DNA from 2 places in the Streptomyces sp. NPDC026246 genome. Region 1 is predicted to be linked to the other one. Evidence: riboswitches for the same ligand, from Rfam matches in the RefSeq annotation. Region 1 holds a riboswitch; the other holds the start of a gene.
What was found. Region 1 has a riboswitch for cyclic di-AMP ahead of ACZ4M5_RS26600 (M23 family metallopeptidase). Riboswitches for the same ligand answer to the same signal wherever they lie in the genome.

Region 1 (7,082 bases):
GCCATGGAGCTGCTCGCCGCCGACCCGCGCGACGGAGGGGGGAGTCCTTGATGCAGGCTTCCCGCCACGCCGCCCCGGCCACCCTGCCGATCGGCTCGGACGCCGATCTGGCCTGGGTGCGGCAGCAGGTCCGGCAGACGGCCGCCGAGCTGGGCTTCGGTCTGGTGCAGCAGACCAAACTGGTCACCGCGGCCAGTGAACTGGCCCGCAACACCCTCGTCCACGGCGGTGGCGGCCATGTGGAGATGACCCCGCTGGTCACCGGGCCGGCGCAGGGGCTGCGGCTGGCCTTCGTCGACACCGGGCCGGGCATCCGCGACCTGGACCTGGCGATGACCGACGGCTACACCAGCGGCGGCGGGCTGGGCCTGGGCATGAGCGGGGCCAAGCGGCTCGTGCACGAGTTCCGGGTGGACAGCCGGCCGGGTGAGGGAACCACCGTCACCGTCACGGCCTGGGCCACGGCCGTGCCGCCCTCCCGGCCGGAGCCCTGATGAGCAGGGTCTGGGACGTGCCCGTGGACGACTCGACCCGGGTGCGGGACGTCCGGGTCGCCGCCGAGGAGGCCAGCGCGTGCGCCGGACTGCCGGCGAACCGCACGGCGTCCGCCGCGCTGGTGGCGACGGAACTGGCGACCAACCTGCTGCGGCACGCCGAGGGCGGCCACGTGCTCATCGGCCTCGTCGAGCGGACGGACGGCGGCGGTCCGCGCACCTGTGTGCAGCTCCTCTCGCTGGACCACGGGCCCGGCATCCCGGACGTGGCCGCCGCGATGCGCGACGGTTACTCCACGACCGTCGCGGCCTCCCTGGGCGCGGGGCTCGGCACCTGCCGCCGGGTCGCGAACGACTTCGACCTGCACAGCGCCGTCGGCCGGGGCACCGTCGTGCTGGCCCGGATCGACCACGAGATCGCCGTCCGCCACCCGGGGACGTCCGCGCCGCCCCCGCGCGCCGGCGGTGTCAACGTCCCCCTGGGCCGGGCGGCCCACTCCGGCGACGCCTGGGCCCGTGTCCGCGCCGGGGACCGGCTGACCCTGCTGCTCGCCGACGGGCTCGGGCACGGGGAGAAGGCCGCCGAGGCCTCCACCGCGGCGGTGACCGCGCTGCGCGGCCTGGCCGAGCTGCCGCCGCCGGAGATCCTGCGGCGTCTGGGCCCGGCTCTGCGCCCCACCCGGGGGGCGGCCGTCGCCGTGGCGCAGGCCGATCTGTCCACGGGACGGCTGGACTTCGCCGGGATCGGCAACGTCGGCGCCCGGCTGCGCACCGGCGGGGAGTGGCGGCCGCTGCTGTCCCGGCCCGGCATCGTGGGGGCCCAGGCACCGGCCGACGTCCCCGTGCAGAGCGGGCCGTGGCACGACGACAGCCTGCTGGTGCTGCACAGCGACGGTCTGCCCAGCCGCTGGAGCACGCCCGAGGACGTGCTCCTGACCTGCGACCCGGCGGTGGTCGCCGCGGTGGTGCTGCGCGACTCGGGCAGTGCGGCCCGCCCGGTGCGCGACGACACGTGTGTGGCGGTGCTGAAGGGGGGCTCGCCCGGGGCTTGACGGCCGGGCGGGGGCGTGCGGACCGGGCGGGGGCGTGAGGCCGGGCCGGGGCGAGGGGACCGGCCGGTCCCTCGGATCCCTCACGGGCCGGCGGGTGGCTCGCCGGCTCGGGGCGGCGCGTGGTCCTGGGCGGCCAGGAAGGCGCGCAACCCCCTTCTCAGTGCCTCCCGTTCGGCAGGCCGCATCGCGGCCACGGCGACGGTGAGGGCGTGGGTGCGGCGACCGGCGACGTCGCTCAGGACGTTGCGGCCGTGCGTGGTGAGCCGGAGCTGGACCTCGCGGCGGGTGTCCGGGTGCGGGGCCCGTTCCAGCAGGCCGGCCGCCGCGAGCCGGTCGCAGAGGCGGCTGGCGGTGGGCAGGCCGATGTCCAGCCGCTCCGCCAGGGCGGTGAGGTTGAGTCCGGGTGCCCTCTGCACCGTGCGCAGCGCCCGCAACTGATGCGGGGACAGCCGCAGGGACGCCTCCTGGGCCGCGACCGTCCACAGGACCGCCAGGCTGTCCACCGCGTCGGCGATCTGCGAGGCGACGGCTTCCGGGCCCTCGCCCGGCCCCCTGGCCCGGTGGTCACCGGGCCCGCCGAATCCGGTCACAAAACGGTCACTTTCCATAAGCTCCGGGTGCTGTGGAGGTCGCCCTCTTGCAAAGGCTGTACCCGAAGAGCCGAGCGGCAAGCAGACCGTTGCACGGCCGTCACCGGCCTGACGGCGGCTCAGCCCGCGCCGGGTTCCGCCGGTGCGGCCGGCGGCGGGGGGGTGCCGTCCCCGTCCGGCCGGGTGACCGCGTAAGACTTGGCCACGTCCCACTCAGCCCGGCCAGCCCGTCCAGTCCCATCCAGGCCCATCCAGTCCCGCTTTTCCGACCAGCCGCGGAGCGTCGATGCCTCACCCGTACGTCCTGCTGTCCGCCGCCGTCTCCCTCGACGGCTACCTGGACGACACCGGACCCGAACGCCTGTTCCTGTCGAGCCCGGCCGACTTCGACCGCGTCGACGAGGTGCGCGCGTCCGTCGACGCGATCCTGGTCGGCGCGGGCACGATCCGGGCCGACAACCCCCGCCTCCTGGTCAACTCCCCGGAGCGCCGCGCCGCCCGCACCGCCGCGGGCCGGCCCGAGTACCCCCTCAAGGTCACCGTCAGCGGCACCGGCGACCTCGACCCGGAGGCCCACTTCTGGCACACCGGCGGCGAGAAGGTCCTCTACACCACCGACGAGGGCGCCGGGCGCGCCCGCGCCCTCGGCCTCGCCACCGACGTCGTCCCGCTGGGCGCGGCCCTCGACTGGCGCCGGCTCCTCACCCACCTGCACGACGTGCGGGGCGTGCGGCGGCTGATGGTCGAGGGCGGCGGCCTGATCCACACCCAGCTGCTCACCCAGGGGCTCGCCGACGAGATCCAGCTGGTCCTCGCCCCGCTCTTCGTGGGTGACCCCGACGCGCCCCGCCTCTTCGGCCCCGGCGGCTACCCGCCGGGCCGGCTGCGGCTGGTCGACAGCCGCCGGATCGAGGACGTCGTCCTGATGCGCTACGAACCGACCGCCCCCGGCACCGGGCCGCTCCCGGTCGCCGCCGACCACCGCTGGCTGGCCGCCGCCTGCGAGCTCGCGGAGCACTGCCCGCCCTCCGCGACCGCGTTCAGCGTCGGGGCGGTGGTGGTCGCGGCCGACGGCACCGAACTGGCCCGCGGCCACTCCCGCGAGGGCGGCGACCCGGTGGTTCACGCCGAGGAGGCGGCCCTGGCCAAGCTCGATCCGGCCGACCCCAGGCTCGCCGGGGCGACCGTCTACAGCAGCCTCGAACCCTGCGCCCGCCGTGCCTCCCGCCCGGCGCCCTGCGCCCGGCTGATCCTCGACGCGGGTGTGCGGCGGGTCGTCACGGCCTGGCGCGAGCCGGACACCTTCGTATCCGGGGCCGACGGCAGCGGTGTCCTGGCCGCCGGGGGAGCGCAGGTCGTCCTCCTGCCCGAGCACGAGGAGCGGGCCAAGGCCCCGAACCGGCACCTGCTGCCCTGAGCGCGGCGCTCCGGGCCGGGGTGTGCCGGGGCCGGTGCCGGGGGCGCCGGACCGGGGTGTGCGCGAGACGTCCCGCGGATGGCGTACACTGGTGAACACAACGACGCGGGGTGGAGCAGCTCGGTAGCTCGCTGGGCTCATAACCCAGAGGTCGCAGGTTCAAATCCTGTCCCCGCTACTGAAGGCCGAGGGCCGGAATCCGAAAGGGTTCCGGCCCTCGGTGCGTTTCCCTCCGGTCGTCGACCGGCCGTCACACACGGTGAGTGAACCGCCCCGCTGCGCATAACAACTGACACACCGTCAAGTCCCGTGCGGTGTCCGGGAGGCGGTCAACTCGCCCGATTCACCCCGGTCGTGGCAGGTTGGTCCGCGCGAAAAAGGTTAATGATCAAGCGGAAGCGCTGGAATACGCACCGCGCCATCCATTAACGTTCGATAACGCAGCGCGGTCGTCCCAGCCGTCACAGAAGGCGGCTCCGTGCGCACGCGCCGAATCCCGCAAGGGAACCGGGGAACCACCACTTGGGGTGAATCGAGCGGATGCCGCCGTGGCAGCACGGCAGGTATACGCGCGTAGGAGACCTTCCTGCTCCGAACCCGTCAGCTAACCCGGTAGGCGAGAAGGAAGGAAAGGAGCACGCCCACGTGGCGTCCAACCGGCCTGCCCCCGCTGCCCCGTTCGCGGCGGACCAGCGCGACCCCGAGACCTTCGGCTTCGGCCGTCAGCGCACCGACGAGGGCCCGTTCCAGGAGTGGAACCCCACCGCGGAGTCCATCCGCCCCGTCCGTGGCCGGCACCGCGTCTCCAAGCAGCGCGGCGGAGGACTCGCCCGCAGCTCCACCGTCCTCGGCGTCGGTGTCATAGCCGCCGTCGGCGCGGGCGGCATGGCCAGCGCCCAGACCGGCAAGCCGCCGGTGTCGATCTCCGTCCCGGACCTTCCCTCGGTGGGTTCCCTCCTCTCGGACGACGACACCCCCGAAGGCTCCGCCACCCCGCTCAGCAGCCTGGGCACCACGACCGCCGAGGCCGAGCCGGGCGCCGACGGCGCCGGTGAGGCCCTGCGCGCCCGGATCATGGCCCAGGTCGAGCACCAGCAGGACCAGATCGACACCAAGGCCGCCCAGGAGGCCGCGGCCGCCGCCGAGAAGGCGGCCCAGGAGGCCGTCGCCAAGGCCGAGAAGGAGGCCAAGGCCAAGGCCGCCGAGGCGAAGAAGAAGGCGGAGGAGGCGGCCGAGAAGAAGGCCGAGGCCGAGCGGCTCGCCGCCCTCGCCAAGCAGTACACGCTGCCGACCTCCTCGTACACCCTCACCTCCAGCTTCGGCCAGGCCGGCGCCTACTGGTCCTCCGGCTACCACACCGGTCTCGACTTCGCCGCCCCCACGGGCACACCGATCAAGGCGGTCCACAGCGGCACCATCACCGAGGCCGGCTGGAACGGCTCCTACGGCTACAAGACCGTCCTCACCCTCGACGACGGCACCGAGATCTGGTACGCGCACCAGTCGTCGATCGGCGTCAGCGTCGGCCAGAAGGTCGGCACCGGCGACGTCATCGGCCGTGTCGGCGCCACCGGCAACGTCACCGGCGCCCACCTCCACCTCGAAGTCCACACCGGCGGTTCCGCGAGCGGCATCGACCCCATGGCGTGGCTGCGGGGCAAGGGACTCAACCCGTAGACGCACCGCGCCCGTCGAAGCACCGGCAGCCCTGACGACGACCCCCCGGCGTCAGGGCTGCCGGTCTTCGCCGGCCGGGGTGTTCGCCCGGGGTCGTGCGCAGCTTGCGGAATGGGCCGTTCCGCGCGGTCGTTGACCCAGGGTATGACTGCTACGACGAATCTGCGCAAGCTCGGCTCCTCCGACCTCGAGGTCTTCCCGCTCGCCCTCGGCGGCAACGTCTTCGGCTGGACCGCCGACGAGGACCGTTCCTTCGCCGTCCTCGACGCCTACACCGCGGCCGGCGGCAACTTCGTCGACACCGCCGACGTCTACTCGGCGTGGGCCGAGGGCAACCGGGGCGGGGAGTCCGAGACCATCCTCGGCAGGTGGCTCCGGGCGCGCGGCAACCGCTCCGAGGTCGTCGTCGCCACCAAGGTGAGCCAGCACCTCGACTTCCAGGGGCTGTCCGCCGCCACCATCAAGGCCGCCGCCGACGCCTCCCTGCGCCGGCTGGGTACCGACCACATCGATCTGTACTACACCCACTACGACCGGCCCGAGGTGCCCGTCGAGGAGATCATCGGCGCCCTCGACGAGCTCGTCAAGGCAGGCAAGGTGCGGCACATCGCCGCCTCCAACATCTCCGCGGAGCGGCTGCGGGAGTCCCTGGAGTTCTCCGACCGCGAGGGACTGGCCCGCTACGTGGCCCTCCAGCCCCACTACAACCTGGTCTCCCGCGACACCTACGAGGGCGGGCTCCAGGACTTCGCCGAGCGCAGCGGCCTCGCGGCCGTGCCCTACTACGCGCTCGCGTCCGGCTTCCTCACGGGCAAGTACCGCCCCGGTACGACCGTCGAGAGCGCGCGGGCCGGGGGCGCGGCCAGGCACCTGGAGACGGAGCGCGGGCGCCGGGTGCTCGACGCGCTCGACGAGATCGCCGCGGCGCACGAGGTGCCGGTGGCGACGGTGGCCCTGGCCTGGCTCGCCGCCCGCCCGACCGTGGTCGCGCCGATCGCCTCCGCGCGGACGGTGGAGCAGCTGCCGGCGCTGGTGGGGGTGGCGCAGCTGACCCTGACGGACGCGGAGACCGCCCGGCTCGACGAGGCCTCCGCCTGACGGGACGCGGGGGAGCGGCGGCGCGGCTCAGGAGCGGTAGGGGTTGTACGGGCTGTACGCCGGGTGGGGAGCCGGCTGGTGGACCTGGCCGTACGCGCCGTGCACCCCGTGCACCGGCCAGGGCTGCACCATGGCCGGAGGCGGCGGGGAGGTGATCCGGGCCGCGTGGACCAGGGCCGGGCGGGCCGCCTCCCGGCGCCGCCACAGCTCGCCGAGCAGTTCCAGCTCGCGGACCGTGAAGCCGGCGCCGGCCCGGCCGCGGCGGGCCCGGTGGCGGAGGAACGCGAGGGACGTCGCGTATGCCTCGTACCGCGCCACCTCGCGCGCCGCGCCCCTGCCCGCATGGCGCCGGGCGTGGGCGCGGGCGATCCGCCGGGCCCGCATCGAGCCCAGGGCGTACGGCTCCGCCGGGTCCAGCCAGCCGGCCACCGCGTACGCGGGCAGCTCCTCGCGCACGGTCCGCAGCTCCCGCTGCCGGGTCCAGATCACCAGCCACGTCAGCAGACCGAAGATCGGCACCATGAACGCCGCGTACACGGCGAAGAAGCCGTACTCGCCGAACGACGAGGAGCCGTTCCACATCGCGTGCATGCCCATCGCCAGCAGCAGCCCGGCGAGCGGGAACGCCACGCCGCGGACCCGGCCGCGGTCCCCCCGGAGCGCGGCGACGCCGAAGCCGATGCCGGTGAGGACCGTGAACAGCGGGTGGGCGAACGGCGACATGATGATGCGGACGAAGAAGGTCGCCGCCGTG
Region 2 (7,082 bases), on a different contig from region 1:
CTCCCAGTCGTCCTCGAACAGCGGGTCCTCGATGGAGACGAGCGGGTACGCGTCGACGAGCTCCGCGTAGTACTCGGTCATCTCGGCCGCCGAGCGCTCCTTGCCCTCGAAGGTGTAGACGCCGTCCTTGTAGAACTCGGACGCGGCCACGTCGAGCGCGAGGGCGATCTGCTCGCCGGGGGTGTAGCCGGCTTCCTTGATCGCCTCGAGGATGAGGTCGAGGGCCTCGCGGTTGGAGCCGAGGTTCGGGGCGAAGCCGCCCTCGTCGCCGAGGCCGGTGGCCAGGCCCTTGCCCTTCAGGACCTTCTTCAGCGTGTGGTAGACCTCGGCGCCCCAGCGCAGTGCCTCGGAGAAGGACTCCGCGCCGACGGGCGCGATCATGAACTCCTGGATGTCCACGTTGGAGTCGGCGTGCGAGCCGCCGTTCAGGATGTTCATCATCGGCACCGGCAGCAGGTGCGCGTTCGGGCCGCCCAGGTAGCGGAACAGCGGCAGGTCGCTGGCCTCGGAGGCGGCGTGGGCGACGGCGAGGGAGACGCCGAGGATGGCGTTGGCGCCGAGCGAGCCCTTGTTGTCGGTGGCGTCCAGGTCGAACATCGCCTGGTCGATCAGGCGCTGCTCGGTGGCGTCGTAGCCGACCAGCTCCGGGCCGATCTGCTCGATGACCGCGAGGACGGCCTTCTCCACACCCTTGCCGAGGTAGCGGTTCGAGTCGCCGTCGCGGAGCTCGATGGCCTCGAAGGCGCCCGTGGAGGCGCCGGACGGGACGGCGGCACGGCCGGTGCTGCCGTCGTCGAGGCCGACCTCGACCTCGACCGTGGGGTTGCCTCGGGAGTCCAGGATTTCCCGGGCTACGACGACGTCGATGGACGGCACGAGCATCTCCTTCTTATGTGACGCGGTGACGCGGGTCGCGTGGACCCGGCGAGGTGCGGGCCGTGGTGGCTCGCGACATGAGCCTAACCGGCTCCGGGCGATCGGCCACCGGGTCGCCCACCCCATGGACAGAACCGAGAGTAAATTGTTTCCGAACGGAACAAAGCAGGTTCGCCACAACCGGCCGAAACTCGGCCGCCGGAGCCCGGGCGGACATGACCCCGCCCCGGTGCGTACGGGGGAACACGCACCGGGGCGGGGAGCCCGTGGGGACGGGGGTCCCGCCCGTGCGGCGGGGGGCCGCCTGTCAGGGCGGGGCCTCCCACGAGGGCGGGGGCCGCCGGGCGGCCGGACCGCGGGTGCGCGGTGCGGACCGCCCTGCGGCGGTGGGCGCTGCTGCTTACTTCAGGTGCAGCTGCTGGCCCGGGTAGATGAGGTTGGCGTCCTCGACGATGTCCTTGTTCAGCTTGAACAGCTTCTCCCAGCCGCCCTTGACCTTCTCCTCGGCCGCGATGGAGCTGAGGGTGTCGCCCTTGACGACCTTGTACTCGCCGTCGCCCTTCTTGACCTTCTTGCCGGTCGGGGTGGTGACGGTCTTCTTGGCGGCCGGACGCTCGTCGGAACGGGAGGCCGGCTGCTGCTGGGTCTCACGCGACTCGGTGCTCTGCTGGCTCTGCTGGCTCTGCTGGCTCTGCTGGTTCTGCTGCGAGGAGCCGGCGGAGCTGCCGGAGTCGGTGGAACCGCCGCCGGTGTAGCCGGCGCTCGACAGGCCCTTGCCGCAGACCGGCCAGGCGCCCTTGCCCTGGCTGGCGAGGACCTTCTCGGCGATCTCGATCTGCTGCGCCTTCGTGGCCTTGTCGGCGGTGGAGGCGTACTGCGTGCCGCCGTAGCCGGCCCACGTGGAGGCGGAGAACTGCAGACCGCCGTAGTAACCGTTGCCGGTGTTGATGGACCAGTTGCCGCCGGACTCGCACTGGGCGACGGCGTCCCACTCGGAGGCGGTGGCGGCGGAGGCGTTGCCGGCCGCCATCAGCGGAGCGGCGACGGCGGCGGAGGCGACACCGGCGACGGCGATGGCGCGAGTGGCCTTGGACGGACGACGGTGCTTGCCCTTGCCGGAAAACAGCATGGATGGATCCCCTCACCGACGCCTGCGAGGTGAGCTGTCGGGTTCGGGCCGGTTGAGTTGCCCGGCCACGTCCCTCACGGGACGCGGCTCCACCCCTAGCCCTTCCGGCGCAACAAGCCGGTCGGGCACCTACCTTGGGTCCCCCGCTCCTGCCTACGGCGCTTGACGCGACGACTGTTCCCGTACGGCCGCTGGCAGGATTCGGCGTTGCGGCCGCCGGGGCTCGCGGTGGCGAGCGGTCACGACCGTAGACAGGCGATCGCCGGAATTTCAAAGACGATCAAGGCTTCTGAGACCTATCTCTCACCACGTTTATACGGGACATAGGCCGCGAAACATGGCGTGAACTCGCGTCGATTCGGGGCGACTTCCGCCGCCGTTCCCGCACTGCCCGAACGGCTACTTCCCGTCCGTTTCGTCCTCTGCGGTAAGCGTCTGACCGGGCAGAACGAGCTCCGAGTCGCCCTCGGCCGCCTTCTCGCCCCCGGCGTACAGCTCGTGCCATCCCCCGTCGATCCGGAGGGAGTCGGCGATGGACCAGGCGCTGTCCCCGACGCCGACGATGTAGGCACCCTCCGACTTCTCGTCGGACGCCTCCTCGTCGCGTGAGGCGTGCCGCCCCGAGGAGCCGCCCGTACCGCCGTCCGCGGACCCGGCACTCTCGTCGGCGCTGGGGCCGCGGTGACGGCCGGAGCCGGCGTCCGCCGCAGCCGAGGAGCCGTCGCTCGGGCGGGACTTGCCGGACGCCTCGCTCTCGGGCGCGGCCGACCGCGAGCCGTCCGATCCCCGACCGGCACCACGAGAGTCGCGCGACTTGTCGGAATCACCCGATTCGCCCCGAGGTGCCGACGAGGCGTCAGGCGAAGCCGAGCGGGACGGGGAAGACGACGGAGACGTCGCGGACGGGGAGGGCGAGGCGGAAGACCCGGACGATTCGGACGAGTCGAGCAATCCGGTCGAGTCTGTCGGAGCGGAGTCACCGGACGAGCCGGACTCGCCACCCGAGCCCGACGAGCCCGTCCTGAGGCCGGAGAGGAGCCCACAGGTGTGCCAGGCGCCGACCCCCTGGTCGGCGAGGATTCTCTCGGCCACGGCTATCTGCTGCGAGCGGCTGGCCAGATCGGCGCTCGCGGCGTAGTCGAGACCGCCGTAGCTCTCCCAGTCGTCCTGGGAGAGCGCGAGGCCGCCGTAGTAGCCGTTGCCGCTGTTCTGGCTCCAGGCCCCGCCGGTCTCGCAGTCCGCGATCCGGTCCCAGGTGGCGCCGTCGGCAGCGCTGGCACCGGAGGCTCCGAGGAGCGGGATCGCAATGGCGGAGCCGGTCACTCCGGCCGCGACGAGGAGAGCCGGAGCCTGGCGGGGGCGACGGTGACGACCGTTCCCGGAGAGCATACGGAGACCTTTCGCAAGACAGCAGTGACCCGCGCGGCGCCGTCTCCGGGCCGCGTTGATGGGTGAACGTATCGGCAGACGATCACTTGTCACAAGTTCATGCCGCGCAGATCACGTGAAGATCACAGACATGACGGCGTGTCATGTTTGGCGGAGGCGCTCGCTGGACACGGCGGGCGTCACACCGCGGTGAACTCCACCGGGAGGGTGCGCAGCCCTCGCATGATGAGCCCGCCGCGCCAGCGCAGCTCGGCCGGGTCGGCTGCGAGCCGGAGGTCGGGCAGGCGCGTCAGCAGCGTGGCGAGGGCGGTCTGGCCCTCCAGCCGGGCGAGCGGGGCGCCGAGGCAGTAGTGGATGCCGTGGCCGTACCCGAGGTGCTGGTTGTCCCGGCGGGACAGGTCCAGCGCGTCCGGGTCGGCGAACCGCTCCGGGTCCCGGTCCGCGGCCGCCAGCACCACCAGGACCGGGTCGCCGGCCTCGATGCGCTGCCCGCCGACGGTCAGCGGCTGGGTGGCGAAGCGCCAGGTCGCGAGTTCGACGGGGCCGTCGTAGCGCAGCAGTTCCTCGACGCCGGTCTCCAGCAGGTCCTGCTCCCCGGCGGCGAGGGACGCCTGCAGGCGGGCCCGCTGCCCGGGGTGGGTGAGCAGGGCGTAGGTGCCGTTGCCGATGAGGTTGACGGTCGTCTCGAACCCGGCGAACAGCAGGATGAACGCCATGGCCGCCGCCTCGTTCTCGGTGAGGTGCTCACCGTGGTCGGAGGCGCGGATGAGCCCGGAGATGAGGTCCTCGCCGGGGGCCGGTTCGCCGGGCAGCGCCTCGCGCTTGCGGTGGATCAGCTCGGCGAGGTAGCCCCGCATCTTCTTCACCGAGCGGGCGACGCCGCCGCGGGGCCCGCCCTGGTGACGGATCATCATGCCCGCCCAGTCGCGGAAGTCGTCCTGGTCCTCGCGGGGGACGCCGAGCAGGTCGCAGATGGCGTAGATGGGCAGCGGGAAGGCGAACTCGTGGATGAGGTCCGCCGACCCCGTCCGCGCGAACCGGTCGATGAGCCCGTCGGTCAGCTCCTGCACCCGGGGGGCGAACTCGGCGACCCGGCGGGGGGTGAACGCCTTGGACACCAGCCGCCGCAACCGGGTGTGGTCCGGTGGGTCGATGTTCAGCAGGTGCGTCATCAGCTCCGCCTTGCGCTCCCCCGGGATCCCCGTCTTGCCCTTGGCGTGGGCCGGTTCGTCGTGGTGCGCCGGGTTCTTGGAGAGCCGGGGGTCGGCGAGCGTCTGCTTGGCGTCCGCGTAGCGCGTGACCAGCCAGGCCTCCACCCCGCTGGGCAGCCGCGTCCGGTGCACCGGGGCGTGCTCGCGCAGCCAGGCGTAGGCGGGGTAGGGGTCGCTCGCGAACTCCCAGGTGAAGAGTTCCGGGGCGGCGGCGGGCGTGCTGGGCTGGGGCTGGTCGGTCACGGTCCGACCGTATCCGGCCCGCCGGACCCGCCCGGCCCGGGTCTCCTCAGCCCTCGGCCTGCAGGATCGCGTCCCGGTAGGCGCGGGCCGCGGCTCTGAGCGCCGCCTCCGGGTCGACGCCCTCGGCCTCGGCGCGGACCGCCAGGGCCAGCAGCTCGTAGCCGATGCCCTCGACCGGGGGCAGGGGTATGTCGAGGCCGGCCGTACGGGCCCGGGAGGCCAGCTTGGCGGCCAGGGCCAGTCCCGGCTGGCCGAGGGGGACGCCGTCGGTGACGGAGGTGCGCTGCTTCTCGATCGCCTTGGTGCGCAGCCAGTGGGCCTTGACCTCCTCGGGGGTGGTGGCCGTCGCGTCGCCGAACACGTGCGGGTGGCGGTGGACGAGCTTGGCGACGATGCCGCCGGCCACGTCGTCGATGGAGAAGGGCGCCTCCGTGTCCTCCTCGGCGATGCGAGCGTGGAAGACGACCTGCAGGAGGACGTCCCCGAGCTCCTCGCGCAGTTCGTCGCGGTCCCCCTCCTCGATCGCCTCGACCAGCTCGTACGCCTCCTCGATGCCGTACTTGGCGAGGCCCTTGTGGGTCTGCCGGGACGACCAGGGGCATTCGGCGCGGATGCGGTCCATGACCTGGACGAGGTCGAGGAGGCGGGCGCCGGGCAGGTCGTAGGAGGCCGGGAGCAGCTCCAGCTCCGGCATGGCGAGGCGGCCGGAGCCGGCGAGGCGGGCCAGCCCGTCGGTCAGGGCCGGCTCGCCCTCGCCCGTCGCCACGACGACCACGGTGCGGCCGCCGGCGCAGGCGTCGACGAGGTCCTGCGCGGTGGGCGACGCCACCTCGACGGTGATGCCGGCCTCGCGCAGATAGGGCAGCTGCGGGTGGGCCCCGTCCGCGCACAGCACCCGGTCGGCCGCGTGCAGGGCCTGCCAGGCGGGCCAGGAGAGCAGGCCGGGGGCGACGCGGTGGCTGGTGGTGAGCAGGACGGCGCGGCCGGGGTCGGCGGCCGCACCCGGGGCGGCCTGCGGGGGGCCCGGGATGGCTTCGGAGCTGTTGGCGTTCACGTTTCGAAGCTATCCCACGTGGCGGACGGTGCCGGAAGTTGTCCACAGGGGGTGGGGCCGGGCTCTCGCGAGTTGTCCACAGGGGGGCGAGCGGGGCGCGCCGGGCGCGGAGGGTCCGCCAGGGGGCGAGCCGGGTGCTCGTCAGTGTCTGCGGGGGGGGGGGGGAGTAACCGGGCGGGTGCTTGTCAGTGCCCGCCCCGCGAGGGGCCGAGCCCGGGCGCTTGTCAGTGCCCGCTCGTGGTCCAACCGGGCGCTCGGCGGTGCCCGCCCGGCGTCCGACCAGGCATGGGGGCAGTGCCCGCGGTGGGGCCCAACCGAGTGCCCGGCAGTGCCCGTACGTGACCCGACCGGGTGCCCGGCAGTGCCCGCGCGGGCCTTAACCGGGCGCTCGGCGGTGCCCGCACGGTGTCCGACCAGGCGCGGGGCAGTGCGCGTACGTGACCCAACCGGGTGCCTGGCAGTGCCCGCACGGGGTCCGACCAGGCGCGGGGGCAGCGCCCGCAGTGGGGCCCAACCGGATGCTCGGCGGTGCCCGCACGGGAGCAAGTCGGGCACTCGTGCCCGCATGGGGCACGGCCGGGCGGTCGGAAGGCCCGCGCGGGGCCGAGCCGGGCGTTCGGCGGTCGTCCTCGAAGGGGGGATCGGGCGGCGTCCGGCCGGGCCGCGGGTCTGGGGAAACCCCGGGAGCGCGGGCCCGGGGGTGACCCGGGCCGGGTGCGCTCCCCCGCGTGCTACATGGACTGCTGTACCTGCGCCGCCGTCACGTCACGGACCCACGGGGTCTTCGCGTCGGCGCGGCTGCTCTTGCGGACGTCCCACGTGCCGTAGCGCGGGTTGAGGTTGACGTCGAGGTCCTTGGAGGCGTCGGAGAGGGCCTTCCAGAACTCGGGGCGGCTGGTGTCGGTGCCGAGCTTCTCGGCGAGCTTCTGGGCCTCCAGCTGCAGGCGGAGGTTCTCCTCCAGGCGCTGCGGCGGGATGCCGTACTGCTGAAGCCAGGTCGTCTCCAGCGCCTTGGCGCCGCCGGCCTGCTTCTCCAGGCCGGAGCGCATCTTCTGGATCTCCTTGCGGGTGACGCTCACCCCGGCGTCCCGGGCGGCGCGGTGCAGCACCCGGTCGAGCACCATGGTCTGCAGGGTGTCCCGGGTGAGGGTGCCCGTCCTGGCGATGGCCTGCCGGTACT

Region 2: it holds a riboswitch for cyclic di-AMP, as region 1 does, so the genes downstream of both, ACZ4M5_RS23615 (transglycosylase family protein) here and ACZ4M5_RS26600 (M23 family metallopeptidase) in region 1, are expected to answer to the same signal.

The regions. Positions count from the first base shown of each region.
Region 1 covers NZ_JBVHPJ010000011.1:237,187-244,268, forward strand. Annotated here, with positions in the region: gene ACZ4M5_RS26570 (STAS domain-containing protein) at 1-51, shown strand, start outside; gene ACZ4M5_RS26575 (anti-sigma regulatory factor) at 51-494, shown strand; gene ACZ4M5_RS26580 (SpoIIE family protein phosphatase) at 494-1,546, shown strand; gene ACZ4M5_RS26585 (MarR family winged helix-turn-helix transcriptional regulator) at 1,627-2,136, opposite strand; gene ACZ4M5_RS26590 (dihydrofolate reductase family protein) at 2,423-3,553, shown strand; tRNA gene ACZ4M5_RS26595 (tRNA-Met) at 3,658-3,731, shown strand; cyclic di-AMP (ydaO/yuaA leader) riboswitch at 4,031-4,187, shown strand; gene ACZ4M5_RS26600 (M23 family metallopeptidase) at 4,199-5,230, shown strand; gene ACZ4M5_RS26605 (aldo/keto reductase) at 5,375-6,328, shown strand; gene ACZ4M5_RS26610 (PrsW family intramembrane metalloprotease) at 6,356-7,082, opposite strand, start outside.
Region 2 covers NZ_JBVHPJ010000009.1:237,449-244,530, reverse strand. Annotated here, with positions in the region: gene eno (phosphopyruvate hydratase) at 1-876, opposite strand, end outside; gene ACZ4M5_RS23615 (transglycosylase family protein) at 1,277-2,005, opposite strand; cyclic di-AMP (ydaO/yuaA leader) riboswitch at 2,010-2,176, opposite strand; gene ACZ4M5_RS23610 (transglycosylase family protein) at 2,405-3,394, opposite strand; gene ACZ4M5_RS23605 (cytochrome P450 family protein) at 3,574-4,848, opposite strand; gene ACZ4M5_RS23600 (nucleoside triphosphate pyrophosphohydrolase) at 4,895-5,902, opposite strand; gene ACZ4M5_RS23595 (SurA N-terminal domain-containing protein) at 6,634-7,082, opposite strand, start outside.